4 regions of the Micromonospora sp. C28ISP2-4 genome follow, and region 3 is predicted to be linked to each of the others. Evidence: riboswitches for the same ligand, from Rfam matches in the RefSeq annotation. Region 3 holds a riboswitch; each other region holds the start of a gene.
The links. Region 3 has a riboswitch for cyclic di-AMP ahead of Q3W68_RS27555 (hypothetical protein). Riboswitches for the same ligand answer to the same signal wherever they lie in the genome.

Region 1 (4,445 bases), on a different contig from region 3:
CCGAGGGGCAGCCGTTCGTGCTGCACCCGGGCGAGTTCGTACTCGCCTCCACGCTTGAGGTGATCTCGCTGGGCGACCAGCTCGCCGGCCGGCTGGAGGGCAAGTCGAGCCTGGGGCGGCTGGGTCTGCTGACCCACTCGACCGCCGGCTTCATCGACCCGGGCTTCTCCGGCCACGTCACGCTGGAGCTGTCGAACGTGGCGAACCTGCCGATCACGCTCTGGCCGGGCATGAAGATCGGCCAGCTCTGCATCTTCCGGCTCTCCTCGCCGGCCGAGCACCCGTACGGCTCGGCCGTCTACGGCTCGCGTTACCAGGGGCAGCGCGGCCCGACGCCGAGCCGGTCCTGGCAGAGCTGGCGCACCTGGCCGACACGCTGACGGCGCCCGCAGTTGTTAATAGGGGCCCCCTCCTCTACCTGAGGCGTTAAGAGGGGGCCCTTCCTTACACGCGGCCGTAGCTGTTGATGTCGCCGTCGTCGACCCGCTTCATGGTGATGGGCTTGCCGGACTGGGAGGCGTGCACCACCCAGCCGTCGCCCACGTACATCGCCACGTGGTGCAGGTCGCTGTAGTAGAAGACGAGGTCACCGGCGCGCAACTCGGCCCGGCTCACCCGCTTCGTCACGCCGTGCTGCTGGCGCGCGTTGTGCGGCAGCGAGACGCCGCCCTTGGCCCAGGCCGCCATGGTGAGGCCCGAGCAGTCGAAGTGGTCCGGCCCGGCAGCGCCCCAGACGTAGATCTTGCCGATCTGGGCGCAGGCGAACTTGACCGCCGCACCGGCCGGGCCGCCGGGGTAGCCGGCCGGGCACGGCGCCGGGCGCAGCGGGCCGCCGCCACCCTTGCCGTACACCTTGAGCCGCAGCTTCTCCAGCTTGGCGATCTCGGCGTCGATCTGCTTCTTCTTCGCCGCGAGCTGGGCCTCGGTACGGGCCAGCCCGGCGATCATCTCGTCCAGCGGCTTCTTCTTCGCCGCCAGTTCGTCGCGCAGCGCGGCGACGGAGCGCACCTGTTCGTGCTGGCGGTGCGCGAAGCGGTCGAGCAGTTCCAGGCCGTTCACCAGGTCACCGGGCGAGCGGCTGCCGAGCAGCGCGTTGACTGTGGAGAGGTTGTCGCCCTTGTAGGCGTCGGCGGCGAGGCCGCCGACCTGGCCGAGCGCGGCGTCCACCCGGGCCTGGAGGGGTGCGATCTGCCGGCCGAGCGCATCGGCCTGCTTGCGCCGCGCGGCGAGCTGCCCGCGTACGGCGTTCACCTGTTCGATGACCGGTTCGAGTTTGTTCCAGTCGCGGTCGATCTGGGCCTCGATCTCGGCGACCGAGGGTTCGGCGTGTGCCGCCGTGGCGCCGCCGGTCAGGACGACTGCGGTGCCGACGAGGGCGGCGAGGGCGGTGGTGAAGCGGGACCAGCGGGTGCGCGGCACAGCCGTGGACCGGTCGAGCGACCGGTTCGACGACGGCCGCGGGGCATGGAGTGCCACCGGGCGTCCGTACTCCTTCTTCCGTACCGCCTACCGGGTTAGCTGACGGATTCGGGCGGGAAGGGAGCCGCCCTACCGCATCGCTGCGGATTCACCCCAGGTACCTGGTTCCCCGGCTCGCCCGGAGGCGACTCGGCGGTGTCGGACCGTCACCGACCGGGTTGGACGGTGAGACGTGCGGCCGACGATTCACCAGAGTAGGGACCACCGTTATCGATCCGCAACTTCCAGCGCCGTGACACTCCGTACGTGATGCGGCGCCGCACCCCGCACGGAGGTGAAATTTTCTTTCAAGGCTGATTACCCACTGGAAAGGTATTGACCCTCACGGGTGTGCGGAGTGAGGGTGGAAACGCAGTGACCCCCATCCCTGTCCAGGAGGTTCGATGCACCTCTCCGCCCCGCCGTCGGGCAGACGGATACTGCTCGCCGCCGCCGTGGCGACAGCCACCGCGCTGGCGACGACCGGCCCGGTGACAGCCGCGCCGGACACGTCCGCGCCCGCGAGCGACCGGCAACAACAATACGCCGCCGCCGCGGCCGAGTACGGCGTGCCGCAGAACGTGCTGCTCGGCGTCTCCTATCTGGAGTCGCGCTGGGACACGCACACCGGGCAGCCCAGCACCAGCGGCGGCTACGGCCCGATGCACCTGACCGACGCCGCGCACATCCTCGCCATGCCGGGCAGCGCCCACGTCGACGAGGACGAGGACCCACGCGGCGACGACGCCCGCCCGCTCAAGCTCGACCCGGCCACGGCCGCCACGCCGCAGCGGGAGACCCCGCTGCCGCCCGCCTCGCTCCAGACGCTCGACGCGGCCGCCGCGCTGACCGGGCTCGACGCGGGGACGCTGCGGACCGACCCGGCCGCGAACATCCGCGGTGGCGCGGCGCTGCTGGCGTCGTACCAGAAGGCCCTGGGTGGGCCGGTCGGTGCCGGCACCGACCCGGCGGCCTGGTACGCCGCGGTGGCCCGGTACTCCGGCGCGGACACCTCCGACGCGGCGGCGGCCTTCGCCGACGAGGTGTACGACCAGCTCGGCCAGGGCGCCAGCCGGACCACCGACGACGGCCAGCGGGTCACGCTCGCCGCCACCGCCGCGCAGCCGGACCGTTCCCGCCTGGCCCGCCTCGGCCTGCGCAACGCCGAACGGCCGGACGGGCTGGAGTGCCCGGTCCGGCTGGCCTGCGAGTGGATCCCCGCGCCGTACGAGCAGCTCAGCGACGACCCGGGCGACTACGGCAACCACGACCTGGGCGACCGGCCGAAGCAGCAGAAGATCGAGTACATCGTCATCCACGACACCGAGGGCTACTTCGGCCCGAGCGTCGACCTGGTGAAGCGGGCCGACTACCTGGGCTGGCACTACACGCTGCGCTCGGTGGACGGCTACATCGCCCAGCACATCAAGACCAAGGACGTGGGCTGGCACGCCGGCAACTGGTACGTCAACGCGAAGTCCATCGGCCTGGAGCACGAGGGCTTCGCCGGTCAGGGCACCTGGTACACCGAGGCGATGTACCGCACCTCCGCCAAGCTGGTGCGCTACCTGGCGCTGAAGCTCGGCATCCCGATGGACCGCCAGCACATCATCGGCCACGACAACGTGCCCGGCATCACCGCCGCCAACGTGGGCGGCATGCACTGGGACCCGGGACCGTACTGGGACTGGTCGCACTACTTCGACCTGATGAAGGCGCCGTTCCGCGGCACCGGCACGCCCCGGACCGGCCTGGTCACCATCGACCCGGACTTCGCCACCAACCGGCCCGCGTTCACCGGCTGCAACCAGCAGCCGCCCGGCGTCCCGACGCCCCGGCCGCCGGCCGAGCCGTGCCCGTCGCGCGGTTCCTCGGCCGTGATCCTGCGGACCGCGCCGAGCCCGGACGCCCCGCTCGTCAACGACCTCGGGCTGCGCCCGGACGGCACGCCGGACACCATGTACATCTCCGACCACGGCGCCCGCGCCTCGGCCGGCCAGACGTACGCCCTCGCCGGCCGCCAGGGTGACTGGACGGCGATCTGGTACCTCGGCCAGAAGGCGTGGTTCCTCAACCCGGCCTCCGCGCCGACGGCCAAGTGGGCCACCGGCTTCGTCGTGACGCCGCGGCCCGGCAAGGCCACCATCCCGGTGTACGGGCGGGCCTACCCGGAGCAGGCCGCCTACCCGGACACCATCCCGTACCAGACCATCTCGCCGCTGCAGTACACGTTCGCCGCCGGCCAGCGGTACGCGGTCGGCGGGGTGCTGCCCGGCGAGTACTACCGGGCGGTCTCGTTCGACGGTTCCGCACCGGGTGACCGGACCGTGGTCCGCGGCGAGAACCGCTACGTGCAGGTCCAGTTCGGTCACCGGATCATGTTCGTGAACCTGGACGACGTGCTGATCCTGCCGTCCCCGGTCGGCGCGCCGCGCTGACCCGTCACCGCACACGAGAAGGCCCCCGGTCCGTGTGGACCGGGGGCCTTCCCGCTGTCAGGGGTTGCGGGTCAGCTGACCCGGACGAAGCCGGCGAGCGGCTGGGTGTTGATGCTCGACACCTGGACCGGTTTGCCGGTACGTGGCGCGTGCACCATCACCCCGTTGCCGAGATAGAGCCCGACATGATGCAGGTCGGAGCCGAAGAACACCAGGTCACCGGGGCGGGCCTCGGAGCGGGAGACCCTGCGGCCCTCGTTCCACTGGGCACCGGTGAAGTGGGTCAGCGAGATGCCCGCCGCCTTGTACGCGTACTGGGTGAGGCCGGAGCAGTCGAACGAGTTCGGGCCGGTTGCACCCCACACGTACGGGTCACCGACCTGGGCGCACGCCGTCTTGATCGCGGTCCGCGCGGCGCTGCTCACCACGCCGTCGATCTTGGGGCAGCCCGCCGGGCGGATCGAGGTCACCGGGAGCATGGCGGTCAGCCGCTTGATCTCCGAGTCGATCTGCTTCTTCTTCGCCGCGAGATCGTTCTGCTGCTTGATC
Region 2 (4,445 bases), on a different contig from region 3:
TGAAGGACCCGACGGTCACGAACCTGAGCTGCCAGGACGCGGCGAACAACACCACGTTCAGCGGCTCCGACGACGTGTGGGGCAACGGCACCGCCACCAACAAGGAGACCGGCTGCGTGGACGCGTTGTTCTCCGCGCAGACCGAGCACAAGATGCTCTCCCAGTGGCTGGGCCGCAACGGCGCCAACGGCAACGGCGGCTACTGGCCGATCCGGGTGGGCCTCAACGACCAGAACGCCTACTACGACGGCAGCCAGGTGCAGATCGGCAAGAACACCGCCGGTCAGTGGATCAGCTCGCTGGACGTGGTGGCGCACGAGATCGGCCACGGCATCGACGACAACACCCCCGGCGGCATCTCCGGCGGCGGCACGCAGGAGTTCGTGGCGGACACGTTCGGCGCGGCCACCGAGTGGTTCGCCAACGAGCCGTCCAGCTACGACGCGCCGGACTTCCTGGTCGGCGAGAAGATCAACCTGGTCGGCTCCGGCCCGATCCGCAACATGTACAACCCGTCAGCGCTCGGCGACCCGAACTGCTACTCCAGCAGCATCCCGTCGACCGAGGTGCACGCCGCGGCCGGCCCGGGCAACCACTGGTTCTACCTGCTGGCCAACGGCAGCAGCCCGACCAACGGGCAGCCGTCCAGCTCGACCTGCAACGGCAGCAGCGTGACCGGCCTCGGCATCCAGAAGGCCATGAAGATCATGTACAACGCGATGCTGCTGAAGACGTCGTCCTCGTCCTACCTGAAGTACCGCGTGTGGACGTTGCAGGCGGCGAAGAACCTCTACCCGAGCAGCTGCGCCGAGTTCAACGCGGTGAAGGCGGCGTGGACCGCCGTCAGCGTGCCGGCCCAGTCCGGTGAGCCGACCTGCGCCGGCGGCACCCCGACGCCCACGCCGAGCACCACGACCACCCCGCCGTCGGGCGGCTGCTCCGGCAACAAGCTCGCCAACCCGGGCTTCGAGTCGGGCAACGTGAGCTGGAGCGCCTCGTCCGGCGTCATCACCACGGACAGCGGCCAGGCCGCGCACGGCGGCTCGTACAAGGCGTGGCTGGACGGGTACGGCTCGTCGCACACCGACACGCTCAGCCAGTCGGTGACGATCCCGGCCGGATGCCGGGCGACGCTGAGCTTCTGGCTGCACGTCGACAGCGCGGAGTCGACCACCAGCACCGCGTACGACAAGCTCACCGTCAAGGCGGGCAGCACCACGCTGGCCACCTACTCCAACCTGAACAAGGCCACCGGCTACGTGCAGCGGTCCTTCGACATCTCGTCACTCGCGGGCACCACGGCGACCATCTCGTTCAGCGGCGTGGAGGACAGCTCGTTGCAGACGTCCTTCGTCGTCGACGACACCGCGGTCACAGTGAGCTGACCGTGGCGTGGCGCGGCCGGTCGTCGTCCTCCCGGCGGCCGGCCGCCTCCTCGTGTCAGGCCGGCGCCGCGTCGCGCGTGGTCGGCGCCGCGTCGCGCGTGGTCGGCGCCGCGTCGCGCGTGGTCGGCGCCGCGTGCGGGGCGGCGCCGCGTCGCGCCGGGGCGCGTGCGGTCGGGTCAGGCCGGGCGCCCGGCCCGGGACGGGGTGCCGCGGTCGCGGTGGATCCGCGCGGCCGCCTCGTGCATCGCGCGGCCGAACAGCTCGGCCTGATCGCCCATGCTGCCGAGCCGGGCGGCGAGCGCGTCGGCGTCGGCCCGCGCCGACGCGCTGACCCGGTCGTCCAGCTCGGACAGCGCGGCGTTGGCGGCGGCGACGAGATGCCCGCAGAGGACGTCGAGGGGCTCACCGGCCAGCTCCGGGTCGACCGTCACGGAATCCAGCCGGCCACCCTGGACGGCGACCGCGCGGACCCGCCCGCCGGCGGCAGTGCCCTCGGCCCGGAGCAGGTCGCCCGGCTCGCCGTCGGCGTGCGCCGAGGCCCGGGAGCGCATCGCGGTGAGCGCCTGCTGCGTGCGGGTCAGCAGCTCGTCGAGGCTCGCGGCCGCCGAGAACGGGTCGTTGGTCATTTCCGCGCCTTCTTCACGTCTTAGCCGAGCACCGTGACCCTAGCAACCGGCTCCGACGAATCGCGGTCACCCGCTGTCGCGGGCCGCGCCCCGGCACCGCGAGCAGGCCGGACACCGGCGACGCGGCGTGTCGCGGACGGAGCGAACGCCCGGCCGGACGGGCCGGCCGGGCGTTCGAGGGCCACTCAGCGCAGGCGCAGCCGCTGACCGGGGAAGATCAGGCCGGGGTCGTCACCGACCACTGCGCGGTTGCGCTCGTGCAGGGCACGCCAGCCGCCGTCGACGTGCTGCGCCACGGCGATCTCCGACAGCGTGTCCCCGCGCCGGACCACGTACGTCCCGGCGCCGGTCGCGGGTTGTGGCGCCGCCTTCGTCGCGGGCCGCTGCGGCGCGGCCTTACGCGTGGCCGCCCGCTTCGGGGCGGCCTTGCGCGGGACGGCCTTCGTGGTGGCCCGCTCGCCGGCCGCGGCCGACCCGGAGCTCGCCGAGCCGCCCTTCCTGCCGCAGACCGGCCACGCGCCGATGCCCTGCCCGCGCAGCACCTTCTCCGCGACGGCGATCTGCTCGGACCGGCTGGCCAGGTCGGCGCGGGCGGCGTACTTCTTGCCGCCGTAGCCGTTCCAGGTGGCGCGGGAGAACTGGAGCCCGCCGTAGTAGCCGTTACCAGTGTTGATCTTCCAGTTGCCGCCGGATTCGCAGCGCGCGACCGCGTCCCAGTTGACGCCCGCGCTGGCCGGAGCAGCCGGGCCGAACAGGGCCGCGGCGCCGACGGCGGCGCCGGCCACCACCGCTCCGAGCGCGGTACGGCGGCTTCGGGCTGAGTATTCAGTTGCCATGTGGATTCCTCCACGCCGACGAGGTGAGCTGTCGGGTTCGGGCCGAGGAGCCCGGCCGCCGGTGGCGGCTTCACCCCGAGGTGACGATGCACCGTGGAACGTGTGGTTCCCCCGCTCCCGCGCGAGGTTCGGTTACCGGGGCCGGCGGCGGGATTTGGCGTTTCCGGCACGCGGTGTCCGCGTCTGCGAACGAAACCGACGCTAGGAGCGTTTTGCGACGATCGTCCACTTCTTGTGACGCTCTTCACCCGGCCGGGCTACCGGTGACGGCGCTACGGTGGCAGGGCCAGGCAAGATCACGGGAGGGCGGGACGGATGACCGATCACGGACACGAGCTGACCTTCGGCGGGTTCCTCACCCCCGCCGCCGGGCAGCCCGACCAGGTGGTGGCGCTCGCCCGGCTCTGCGAGCAGGTGGGGCTGGACCTGGTCACGTTCCAGGACCACCCGTACCAGCCGGGCTTCCTGGACACGTGGACGCTCATGTCCTACGTGGGCGCCGCCACCGAGCGCATCCGCCTGGCCGGCAACGTGCTCAACCTGCCGCTGCGCCAGCCGGTGGTGCTGGCCCGCAGCATCGCCAGCCTGGACCTGCTCACCGGCGGCCGGGTCGAGCTGGGACTCGGCGCGGGCGCGTTCTGGGACGCGATCGAGGCGACCGGCGGGCGGCGCCTGTCCCCCGGCGCCGCCGTCGACGCCCTCGACGAGGCGATCCGGGTGATCCGCGAGGTCTGGGACACCGACCGGCGCGGCATGATCCGCGTGGACGGCGAGCATTACCGCGTGGTGGGCGCCAAGCGCGGTCCGGCGCCCGCGCACCAGGTCGGCATCTGGGTCGGCGCCTACAAGCCGCGGATGCTGCGCCTGGTGGGCCGCGCCGCGGACGGCTGGCTGCCGTCCCTGTCCTACCTGCCGAAGGGCCCCGACGAGCTGCCCGCCCTGAACAAGCTGGTCGACGAGGGCGCGGAGGCGGCCGGGCGCGACCCGGCCGCGATCCGCCGTATGCTCAACGTGACCGGCACGTTCGCCCGCTCGTCGGCCGGCTTCCTGGCCGGGCCGCCGGAGCAGTGGGTGGAGGAACTGGCCGGGCTCACGCTGGAGCACGGCATCACCACGTTCATCCTCGGCAGCGACGAACCGCGCGCGATCCAGATCTTCGGCCAGGAGGTCGCGCCCGCCGTGCGGGAGCTGGTCGCCGCCGAGCGCACCGCGCCCGGCGGTGGCGACGACCGCGCGGCCCCCGACGAGCAGACCGCCGCCGGCCCGAGCACGCTCGGCGTCACCCCCACCCCCGACCCGGGGGTACGCCTGAGCGCGCGCCGCCCCTGGGACGAGTCCACCCGCCCGAGCGCCCCGCCGCCACCGGCCGGACACGTCTACCCGGCCCGGGGACAGGCCGCCGGGCAGCACCTGGTGGACGTGCACGATCACCTGCGCCAGGAGCTGGCCCAGGTGCGCGACCTGCTGGAACAGGTCAAGCAGGGCTCGGTCACGCCGGGTCGGGCGCGGGCCGCACTGAACGAGATGACCATGCGGCAGAACAACTGGACGCTCGGGGCGTACTGCGCGGCCTACTGCACCATGGTCACCCAGCACCA
Region 3 (4,445 bases):
GGTCCTCCCGTCCGGCCGTCGTGTCGATCCGGACGGCGAGGTCGTTGGCGACCGCGCGGACCCGGGCGACCCGGTGCGCGGCCCGCTCGGCGGCCCACTTCTTGGCGTAGCTGTCCACCCGGCCGGTGAGCGTCACCACGCCCTCGGTGACGGTCACCCCGATCTCGTCCGGGCCGACCCGCGGCTCCCAGGTCAGCTCGTCGAGCACGGCGGACTGGATGTCCCGGTCGGTACGCGTGACCGTGTCGGTGGCCATCCGGCTCTCCCTCCCGTCGATCGCGGCGCGGGCACGTGGTCCCGCACCCGCGATCCTGCGCGTGTCCCGGGTGAGCGGCCCTCACCCGCTGCGGGTGAGGCAGCACGACGGCCGCCCCGGGAACCCCGGGAGCGGCCGTCGTCGTGTCGTACGGGCGGGTCAGCCGTCCAGGCCGGCCGGGGAGTTCGGCCGGTCGACGTCAACGAACTCGATCTCGTCGGCGGCGCGGTCCCGGCTGCCGGCGGCGCGCGCCGCGGTGCCGGCAGCCCAGCCGATCGCCGCGCCGGCGAGTGCCGCCGCGATCAGCAGCGTCCACGGCAGCGCGGGCCGGCGGCCGGCGAGCGCGTCGAACGCGAGGGAGGCCCGGCGGCGTGCCTCCTCGGCGGCGGAGCCGACCAGGTCGGTGGCGTCGTCGGCCAGGCCGGAGGAGCTGCGGCGGGCGGTACGGGTGGCGTCGCGCACGCTGTCACCGGCGGAACCGACGGCGGAGAGCAGGTTCTGCCACGCCTGGTCGGCGACGCGCTCGGCCTTGCCCCGGCGGTCCAGCAGGTTGGATCCGAACATCTTCTACCTCCTCGGGTGCCGAAGGCCGGCGGCCACTTCGGACTCCGGTGTCCATCCGGCGGGTTCCTGTCCCGGGCAGTGCCCCACCGGCGCGCCCGGCAAACCATGCGCGGCTCACGGGCGGCCCGGGCAACGAACGGGACGAACCACCCGAACGCGCCGGGACCGGTGCCCACGGGACGTGCGTGCGCCAGCTACCCTGGTCGGCGGATCGGCGGGCCCGCCCGGCCACACGGCTGGCCGCGGTCCGCCCTGAAGGGGAAACTGGAACCCGGAGGTCCGGATTGGGTACGCCCAGGTGTGCCCAGTTCGCGAATTGCTCATCCCGGGGGGTGGCGACCGGGCCGTCGGAGGAATACGCTCGGTCGCGGCCCGCGTACTGATGAGGCGCCCGTCATGGGCGAGTGGAGGTGCTCGCGTGAGCCTGTCGATCGTGAAGTCGGTGCGGCCGGGTGGTGTCGTCCAGATCGCGCCCCGTGGGGAGATCGACGTCGACACCGCGTACGAGGTGCGGGAAGCGATCGCCGAAGTGCTCGCGAAGGGTCGCCCCTCGCGGATCGAGCTGAACATGCGGCTCGTCACGTTCATCGACTCGGTCGGCATCAGCGCCATGGTCGCGGGCTTCCAGACCTGCGAGGTCAGCGGCGTCAAGCTCGTGGTCACCGAGCCGAGCCGGTTCGTGCACCGGCAGCTCTGGGTGACCGGCCTGCTCGGCCTGTTCGGCGCGCCCGAGCCGTGGTTCGCCGACGACACCCCCGAGGTGCTGCCCGGCGCCTGAGCGCCGTTCACATGCCCTGCGGCCAGGGGACCTTCTACCCGTTGCCAGTCCGGCGTCGGTACGGGACGATCGTCGCGACGCACGACGGCGAGGGGGCCCGCTTGCAGAGCAGCGACAGCTTCAGCTACACCGTGCAGGCCCGGTGCAGCCGGGCCGACGCGGTGGCCCTGCTGGGTGACCTGAGCCGCCAGGGTGAGCTGCATCCGCTGATCGTCCGGGTCCGGAAGCTGCCGTCCCGGCCGGGCGCGCTGGGCAGCTACGCGATCACCGACCGGCTGCAGCTCGGCCCGTTGCACTTCCCGGTCACGTACCAGGCGGACGTGCTGATCGCCAGCGAGGACGAGGTCGTCACAGTGGCGCGGCAGCAGCCCGCCACGACGGTACGCAACCACACCCGGCTGCGCGACGAGCCCGACGGCACGGTACGCATCGACGTGGAGATCACGCTCACCGCGCCGGCGCCGCTGTTCGGGTACGCGTTCCGCCAGGCCCGGGCGGCTCACCTGGGCCTGGCGGCGCGTCTGGGAGCGACCCTGGAGGGCCGGCCGGCCTGATCCGGCCGGCCCGCAGGGCGCTCAGTACACCGACAGGTGCACGTGGTTGGTGTGGTCGCTGGACGGGTCGCCGTTGCCGCCGCTGTACGACTTCCACCCGCTGCTGGGCAGCCAGATCTGCTTGAACCAGATCACGTAGAGCACGGCGAGCGGGTCGGCGTTGCGTACGAAGTACGCGGCCAGGTTGTTGCCGTACGTCCGGTCGCCGCCGGTGGCCACGCCGCCGAAGCCGTTCTTCTGCGCGGCGAAGTCGCAGGCACGTCCCTTCGGGTGCTCACCCGAGCCGCTGGGCCGGTGGCAGGAGACGTACCGGGTGAAGCCCGCCGCCTTGGCCTGTTGCAGCGCGTGCAGCGTGCGCGGCGTGATGCAGCCGTCGGCCGGGGTCGGGTCGTTGACGCTGCACGACTCCGACGGCCAGGAGCCGTCCGAGTTGCGCGGCGCCGGCTTCGCGTTCTTGCTGGAGGTGCCCTGGACGCTGCCGCCGCCGCTGCTGCTGCGTGAGGCCCGGTCGTTCGCCACCTCCAGGGCGCGCTCGGCCTGCTCCTTGCGCTTGGCCATCACCGTCACCTGCTTGCGCTGCTCGCGGATCTCGCCGTCGAGCTGGGCGCGGGTGCGGGTGGCCTCGTCGCGGGTGGTGATCAGGTCGCGCAGCGTACGGTCCTCGTTCGCGGCTACCTGTTCCAGTGCGGCGGCCCGGTCCATGAAGCCCTCCGGGCTGCTGCTGCCGAGCAGCGCCCCGGCGGTGCCCAGGCGGCCGTTGCGGTAGGCCACCGCGGCGATCTCGCCGACCTTGGCGTCGCGTACGGCCAGCTCGGCGCCGACCGTCTTGAGTTGTTCGTTGAGTTGTTTCTGGCGGCTCACCGACCGGTTCAGCGCGGCCTTCGCCTCCAGCCAGCCCTTGCTGGCGGCGTCGAGCTGGGCACGCAGTTCGGGCGTGCCGCCCTCGTCGTCGCCGGGCGCGGCGGCGAGCAGGCCGGTCGCCGGCGCCGCCGAGGCGGGGGAGGCCGGAACGGTCGCGACGCCGAGGGTCAGCGTCGCGACGAGCAGGGCCGCCAACCGGGCGGCCGTCCTTCGTACAGGTGCCACTGGGGGCATTCACACGTCCTTCCGTCAGCGCCGACCGGGTTAGCTGACGGGTTCGGGACGGAAGATCCCTACCGCTGACGCGGATGCACCCCACGTACGTGGTTCCCCGGCTCGTCCCTGCGGACGATTAGGCGACGGCCGCCCCACCGGGGCCGGTGGCGCCCGCGGGTGCGGTCGCGACCGAGACTACCGGCGCTGCCCGGGCGCGGCTCTGTGGAGCAGTGCCACTAGGCGGGGCAAAACCGGCATAAGACTACATTAGCCACAGTGATTTAAGTGTGTCCTAATCACCACTCGGTCTGTCCGCACACTCCGGCCGACGCTCCGGGTTCGACCTGCAACGTGGCGTGATCGATGGAGAAGTCCTCGTGCAGGGCGGCCCGCGCGGCGGCCAGCACCCCGGCCGGGTCCGCGCCCGGGTCGGTGGTCAGGTGCGCCGAGGCCACCTCCATGCCCGAGGTGAGCGTCCAGACGTGCAGGTCGTGCACCTCGGCCACGCCGGGTACGGCGGCCAGCCGGTCGTGCACGGCGGTCACCTGGAGGTGTTCCGGCGCGGCCTGCACCAGGATGCGCAGCGCGGCCCGGCCGAGCCGCCAGGTGCGCGGGAGGATGAACAGGCCGATCCCGACGGCGACCAGCGGGTCGGCCCACCACCAGTCGGTCAGCGCGATGACCAGCGCGGCGGCGATCACGCCGAGCGAGCCGAGCAGGTCGCCGAGCACCTCCAGGTACGCCCCGCGCAGGTTGATGCTCTCCTTCGACCCGGCGCGCAGCAGCGCGAACGCGACGATGTTGGCGAGCAGGCCGAGCACCGCCACCACGAGCATCGGGCCGGCCAGCACCTCCGGCGGCTCGCCGAAGCGGCGCACCGCCTCGACCAGGACGTAGATCGCGACGGCGCCGAGCAGTACGGCGTTGGCGAGGGCGGCGAGCACCTCCAGCCGGTAGAGCCCGAACGTCCGTTGCGGGTCGGTGCCGGCGCGGCGGGTGGCGGTGATCGCCGCGAGGGCCATGCCGATGCCGAGGACGTCGGTGAACATGTGCCCGGCGTCGGAGAGCAGTGCCAGGGAGCCGGTGGTGAAGGCGGCGACCGCCTCGACCACCATCAGGGCGGCGAGCAGCGCGAAGGCGGCCCAGAGGCGGCCCCGGTGGCGGTGCGCCGCGTTGGCCACCGCGCCGCTGTGGTCATGACCTGCGCCCACGCCAA
Region 4 (4,445 bases), on a different contig from region 3:
AGGACGCCGGGCACCGGGCGGCGGTCGCCGACGGCCAGCATCCCTTCGCGGTGATCGTCGGCTGTTCCGACTCGCGGCTCGCCGCCGAGATCATCTTCGATCGCGGTCTCGGCGACCTCTTCGTGGTGCGCACGGCCGGGCACACCGCCGGGCCGGAGGTGCTCGGCAGCGTCGAGTACGCCGTCACAGTGCTCGGCACCCCGCTCGTGGTGGTGCTCGGGCACGACTCGTGCGGCGCGGTCCAGGCCGCCCGGGAGGGGTTCCGGACCGGCGCCGCCCAGCTCGGGCACCTGGGCGCGGTGGTGGACGCGGTCTCGCCCAGCCTGCTGCGCGCCGCCCGCCAGGGCGTCGAGGACCTCGACGGCATCGTCGACGTGCACATCGCGCAGACCGTCGAGACGCTGCTGGCCCGGTCCGCCGTCCTGGCCGAGCGGGTGGCTGCGGGGCAGTGCACGGTGGTGGGCATGTCGTACCGGCTCGCCGGCGGCGAGGTGCGGACGGTGGCGCAGGCCCCGGCCCCGCTGCCCGCTCCGGCGGCGCCCGCCGACCCGGCGCTGGCCGGCTGACCCGCAGGGAAGACGGAAAAGGGGCCGCCCGAGGGCGGCCCCTTTCACTGTGTCCGGGTCAGAGCAGCGACATGTGGACGTGGTCGGTGTGGTTCGACGGTCCGCTGTACGAACTCCAGCCGGTGGCCGGGAACCAGATCTGCCGGTTCCAGATGACGTAGTAGATGCCCAGCCGGTCGGCGTTGCGGATGAGGAAGGCGGCGACCTCGTTGCCGTACCGGCGGGTGTCGTTGTTGTGCCAGGGCGCGAAGCCGCTGTTCTGCAACGACCAGTCGCACGCCTTGCCCTTGGGGTGCTCCCACGGCCCGCCGGGCCGGTAGCAGCCCACGAAGCGCTTGAAGCCCGCGCGGCGGACCTCCTTGTACGCGTGCAGCGTGCGCGGGGTGACGCAGCCCGAGGTGGTCGGGTCGTCCTCGCTGCACGACTCGGCCTTCCATCCGCCGTCGGCGGTGCGGCCGGGGGCGATCTTGGCGACCGGTGAGGTGGCGGAGACCAGGCCGCCGGTGAAGCCGAGACCGCCGACGAGCTTCAGCGCGCGCTCGGCCTGCACCTTCTCGCGCTCCATCGCGTTCTTCTGCTTCTCCTGCTCGCGCACCTCGGCGTCGAGCGCGATCTTGGCCTGCTCGGCGCGCGTCTTGACCGCGTTGATGGCGGCCAGGCGCTGCGCGTTGAGGAGGTTCAGCTCGTCCAGGGCGTTGACCCGGCGGACGAACGAGTCGGGCGAGTTGCTCTCCAGCAGCATCGCCATCGCGCCCATCCGGCCGGTCCGGTAGGACTGGGCGGCGAGCTGGTTGACCTGCGGGCTGAGCGCGTCGAGCTCGGCCTGTGCCGTCTTCACCTCGGCCGCCAGCCGCCGCTGGCGGTCCTGCGACTTGGCGAGCTTCGCCTTGGCCTGGAGGAAGTTCCGGTTGGCCGCGTCGATCGCCTCGGTGATCAGCGGCGGTTCGCCGTCCTCCTCGTGGCCCGAGGGGGTGCCGGGGGCCGCCGCGGTGGGTGCCGCGGTCGCCGGGGTCGGCCCGGCCAGCACTGCTAGCGAGGCCAGCACGGCCACCACGGGTGTCAGCCAGCGGCGCAGGGGTGCCGTCACAGTGTTCCCTTCCGTCGGCCGCCGACCGGGTTAGCTGACGGGTTCGGGACGGAAGTGGCCCCTACCGCTGTCGCGGATTCACCCCATGTACCTGGTTCCCCGGCTCGCCCGCGGGCGATTGGGCGGCGGCACCGCTGGCGCCGGTGCGCGCCTTCGGCGGTGACCGGCAGCGAGGTTACCCGACAGCACTCCTGAGGATCTACGTCCGGAAGCCGACCAATAGCGAGATTTCGCCGTGGCGCACCGTGACCAGCGTCGCGTTTGAAATCGATGGTCACGCTGCGGAGTGTCACCATGCGGCCTCCGTGCTCTTCCCGCCGCCGAGCGCCTCCAGCGCGTCGTCCCGTCCGGTCGGCGGCCGGGGCGCGGGCGGCGCCGGCTCCGCGCCGCGCGAGCGCCGTCCGGCGGTGGTCACGACCGCGGCCAGTCCGGTCGTCAGCGGTACGGCGGCGATCAGGCCGAGCGTGGCGACCGCGCTGCGGACGATCTCCTGGGCGAGGAACTCGCTCGTCAGGATCTCGCTCACCGGGCGGGAGTCGGCGACCAGCAGGAGCAGCAGCGGCAGCGAGGCGCCCGCGTACGCCAGCACGATCGTGTTGACGGTGGACGCGATGTGGGCCCGGCCCACCCGGGTCGCCGCCCGGTAGAGCTGCCGGCGGGACAGGCCGGGGTTGGCGTGCGCCAGCTCGGTGACGGTGGCCGCCTGGGTGACCGTGACGTCGTCCAGTACGCCCAGCGAGCCGATGATGATGCCGGCCAGCAGCAGCCCGTGCAGGTCCACGTCGCCCTGGAACATGGACAGCGTGGTGGCGTCCTCGCTGCCGAAGCCGGTCAGGTGGGTGGCGGACGTGGCGAGCAGGCCGAGCACGCCGGTGACCACCAGACTGCCGAGCGTGCCGAGCACCGCCACCGACGTCTGCGCGGTGATCCCGTGGGTCAGGTACAGCACCACGAACATGATCAACGCGGCGCCCACGATCGCCACCAGAAGCGGGGGCTGGCCGGCGCCGATGCCCGGCAGCACGAAGCCGAGCAGGATGGCGAAGCTGGCCACCAGGCCGCCGAGCGCGGCGAGCCCGCGCCAGCGGCCGAACGCCACGATCGCGGCGGCGAAGAGCACCATCAGCCAGATCAGCGGCGTACCGCGCTGGTGCTCGGCGATGTTGTAGGACTTCACCGCCGGGTCGGCCGGGTCGGTCAGTTCGACCAGGACGACCTCGTCGCCGACCGCGACCCGGGGCGCGCCCGGCCCGGCCGGGATCGGCGTCTCGACCTGCCGGCCCGCGTCCGGGCCCTGCTCGGCGGTCACCGTCACGGTGCCGCAGGGGCCACCGCCGCCGTCCGGGGCCTCCGGGGTGGGCGGGCAGGGCTCGGTGACCAGCCGGGTCACGGTGCCGTGGTAGCGGGGGACGTCCGCGCCGCCGACCGGTTCCCGGTCCTGCCGCGGCCAGAGCACCAGCGCCGCGATCACGGTGAGCGCGAACAGCGGCACCACCACGGCGACGAGCAGCCGTCGTACCCCCGGCGGCGCGGCGGGCGCGGGGTGGGTGTGGTCGGCACCCATGGCGTCTCTCCCAACGGTCGCGGCGACGCCTGGTCCGCCGGACCGGTCCGGTCACCGGGCCGGGGCGGACGTGTCGTCCACGTCCGGGGCGTCGCCCGGCCATGGTAGGCAGCCCGGCGGGGCGCTCCCGGACGCCGTGGCCGGTGACACGCGCGGCGCGGGTCAGACCGGCCCGGCCGGTGTCGCCGGTAGGCCGGAGGTCCCCGCTCAGCCGCGCTTCATCAGGCGGCCGACGGCGGCCATCATCTCGGTCGCCATCTCGTCGGCCCGGCCCTCGGCGGCGCCCTCGTGCATGCAGTGCCGGGCGTGCCCGTCGAGCAGGCCCAGCCCGACCTTGTCCAGCGCCGCCTGGATGGCCGAGATCTGCGTCAGCACGTCGATGCAGTAGCGGTCGTCCTCGACCATCTTCTCGATGCCACGGACCTGGCCCTCGATCCGGCGGAGCCGGGCGAGGAGTTGGTCCTTGCTGGCGGTGTAGCCCCGGGTCGGGCTGGACGGCGCGGTCATGAAACCGAGGATAGCGTACCCCTCGGGGGTATGCTAACGTTCCGAACGTACCCCTGGGGGGTATCAGATCGGAGGGCGAGATGGAGACCACCTACCAGGTGAGCGGCATGACCTGCGGGCACTGCGTCAACTCGGTGAGCACCGAGCTGAGCGCGCTGCCGGGCGTCACCGACGTCCAGGTCGACCTGGCCAGCGGCCGGGTCACAGTCACCAGTCAGAACCCGCTGGACGCGGACGCGGTCCGCGCGGCGGTCGACGAGGCCGGCTACGACCTCGTCGGTGCGTGACGGGTCCGACGGACCCGCGACAACCGAGGAGACACCATGAACACGGCGACGAAGCTCAGCGGCTTCGCCCTCGGCCTCGTGGCGGTGTTCGGCGCGGCGTACGGGATCGGCAACCTTGCCGATCCCGTCGCCCCGGCCGCCGAGACCCGCCACGACGACAGCGACAACGACCACGGGGCCGGCGACACCGGCCACGGTGACGAGAGCGGCGCCTCCGCGCACCTGCCCGGCGGGCTGCTCGTCTCCGAACGCGGCTACACCTTCCAGCCCGCCGCCGCCCCGGCCGGGCAGTTCGCCTTCCGGATCACCGGCCCGGACGGCGCACCGGTCACCCGGTTCGAGGTGGCCCACGACAAGCGAATGCACCTGATCGTCGCCCGCCGGGACCTGTCCGGGTTCCGGCACGTCCACCCGGAGATGACCGGCGACGGCAC

Region 1: linked by a shared signal. The riboswitch ahead of Q3W68_RS07985 (NlpC/P60 family protein) and the one ahead of Q3W68_RS27555 (hypothetical protein) in region 3 are both predicted to bind cyclic di-AMP.
Region 2: linked by a shared signal. The riboswitch ahead of Q3W68_RS17140 (transglycosylase family protein) and the one ahead of Q3W68_RS27555 (hypothetical protein) in region 3 are both predicted to bind cyclic di-AMP.
Region 4: linked by a shared signal. The riboswitch ahead of Q3W68_RS05600 (hypothetical protein) and the one ahead of Q3W68_RS27555 (hypothetical protein) in region 3 are both predicted to bind cyclic di-AMP.

What each region holds. Positions count from the first base shown of each region.
Region 1 covers NZ_JAUMKG010000001.1:1,646,654-1,651,098, forward strand. Annotated here, with positions in the region: gene dcd (dCTP deaminase) at 1-380, shown strand, start outside; gene Q3W68_RS07985 (NlpC/P60 family protein) at 445-1,476, opposite strand; cyclic di-AMP (ydaO/yuaA leader) riboswitch at 1,490-1,624, opposite strand; gene Q3W68_RS07990 (N-acetylmuramoyl-L-alanine amidase) at 1,863-3,896, shown strand; gene Q3W68_RS07995 (C40 family peptidase) at 3,968-4,445, opposite strand, start outside.
Region 2 covers NZ_JAUMKG010000004.1:211,704-216,148, reverse strand. Annotated here, with positions in the region: gene Q3W68_RS17150 (M4 family metallopeptidase) at 1-1,385, shown strand, start outside; gene Q3W68_RS17145 (YbaB/EbfC family nucleoid-associated protein) at 1,562-2,011, opposite strand; gene Q3W68_RS17140 (transglycosylase family protein) at 2,197-2,847, opposite strand; cyclic di-AMP (ydaO/yuaA leader) riboswitch at 2,846-2,991, opposite strand; gene Q3W68_RS17135 (LLM class flavin-dependent oxidoreductase) at 3,163-4,445, shown strand, end outside.
Region 3 covers NZ_JAUMKG010000010.1:31,735-36,179, reverse strand. Annotated here, with positions in the region: gene Q3W68_RS27575 (BON domain-containing protein) at 1-256, opposite strand, end outside; gene Q3W68_RS27570 (hypothetical protein) at 416-820, opposite strand; gene Q3W68_RS27565 (STAS domain-containing protein) at 1,239-1,598, shown strand; gene Q3W68_RS27560 (SRPBCC family protein) at 1,700-2,152, shown strand; gene Q3W68_RS27555 (hypothetical protein) at 2,174-3,247, opposite strand; cyclic di-AMP (ydaO/yuaA leader) riboswitch at 3,252-3,382, opposite strand; gene Q3W68_RS27550 (cation diffusion facilitator family transporter) at 3,526-4,440, opposite strand.
Region 4 covers NZ_JAUMKG010000001.1:1,168,935-1,173,379, reverse strand. Annotated here, with positions in the region: gene Q3W68_RS05605 (carbonic anhydrase) at 1-566, shown strand, start outside; gene Q3W68_RS05600 (hypothetical protein) at 625-1,653, opposite strand; cyclic di-AMP (ydaO/yuaA leader) riboswitch at 1,657-1,788, opposite strand; gene Q3W68_RS05595 (YibE/F family protein) at 1,943-3,217, opposite strand; gene Q3W68_RS05590 (metal-sensitive transcriptional regulator) at 3,425-3,724, opposite strand; gene Q3W68_RS05585 (heavy-metal-associated domain-containing protein) at 3,805-4,011, shown strand; gene Q3W68_RS05580 (hypothetical protein) at 4,048-4,445, shown strand, end outside.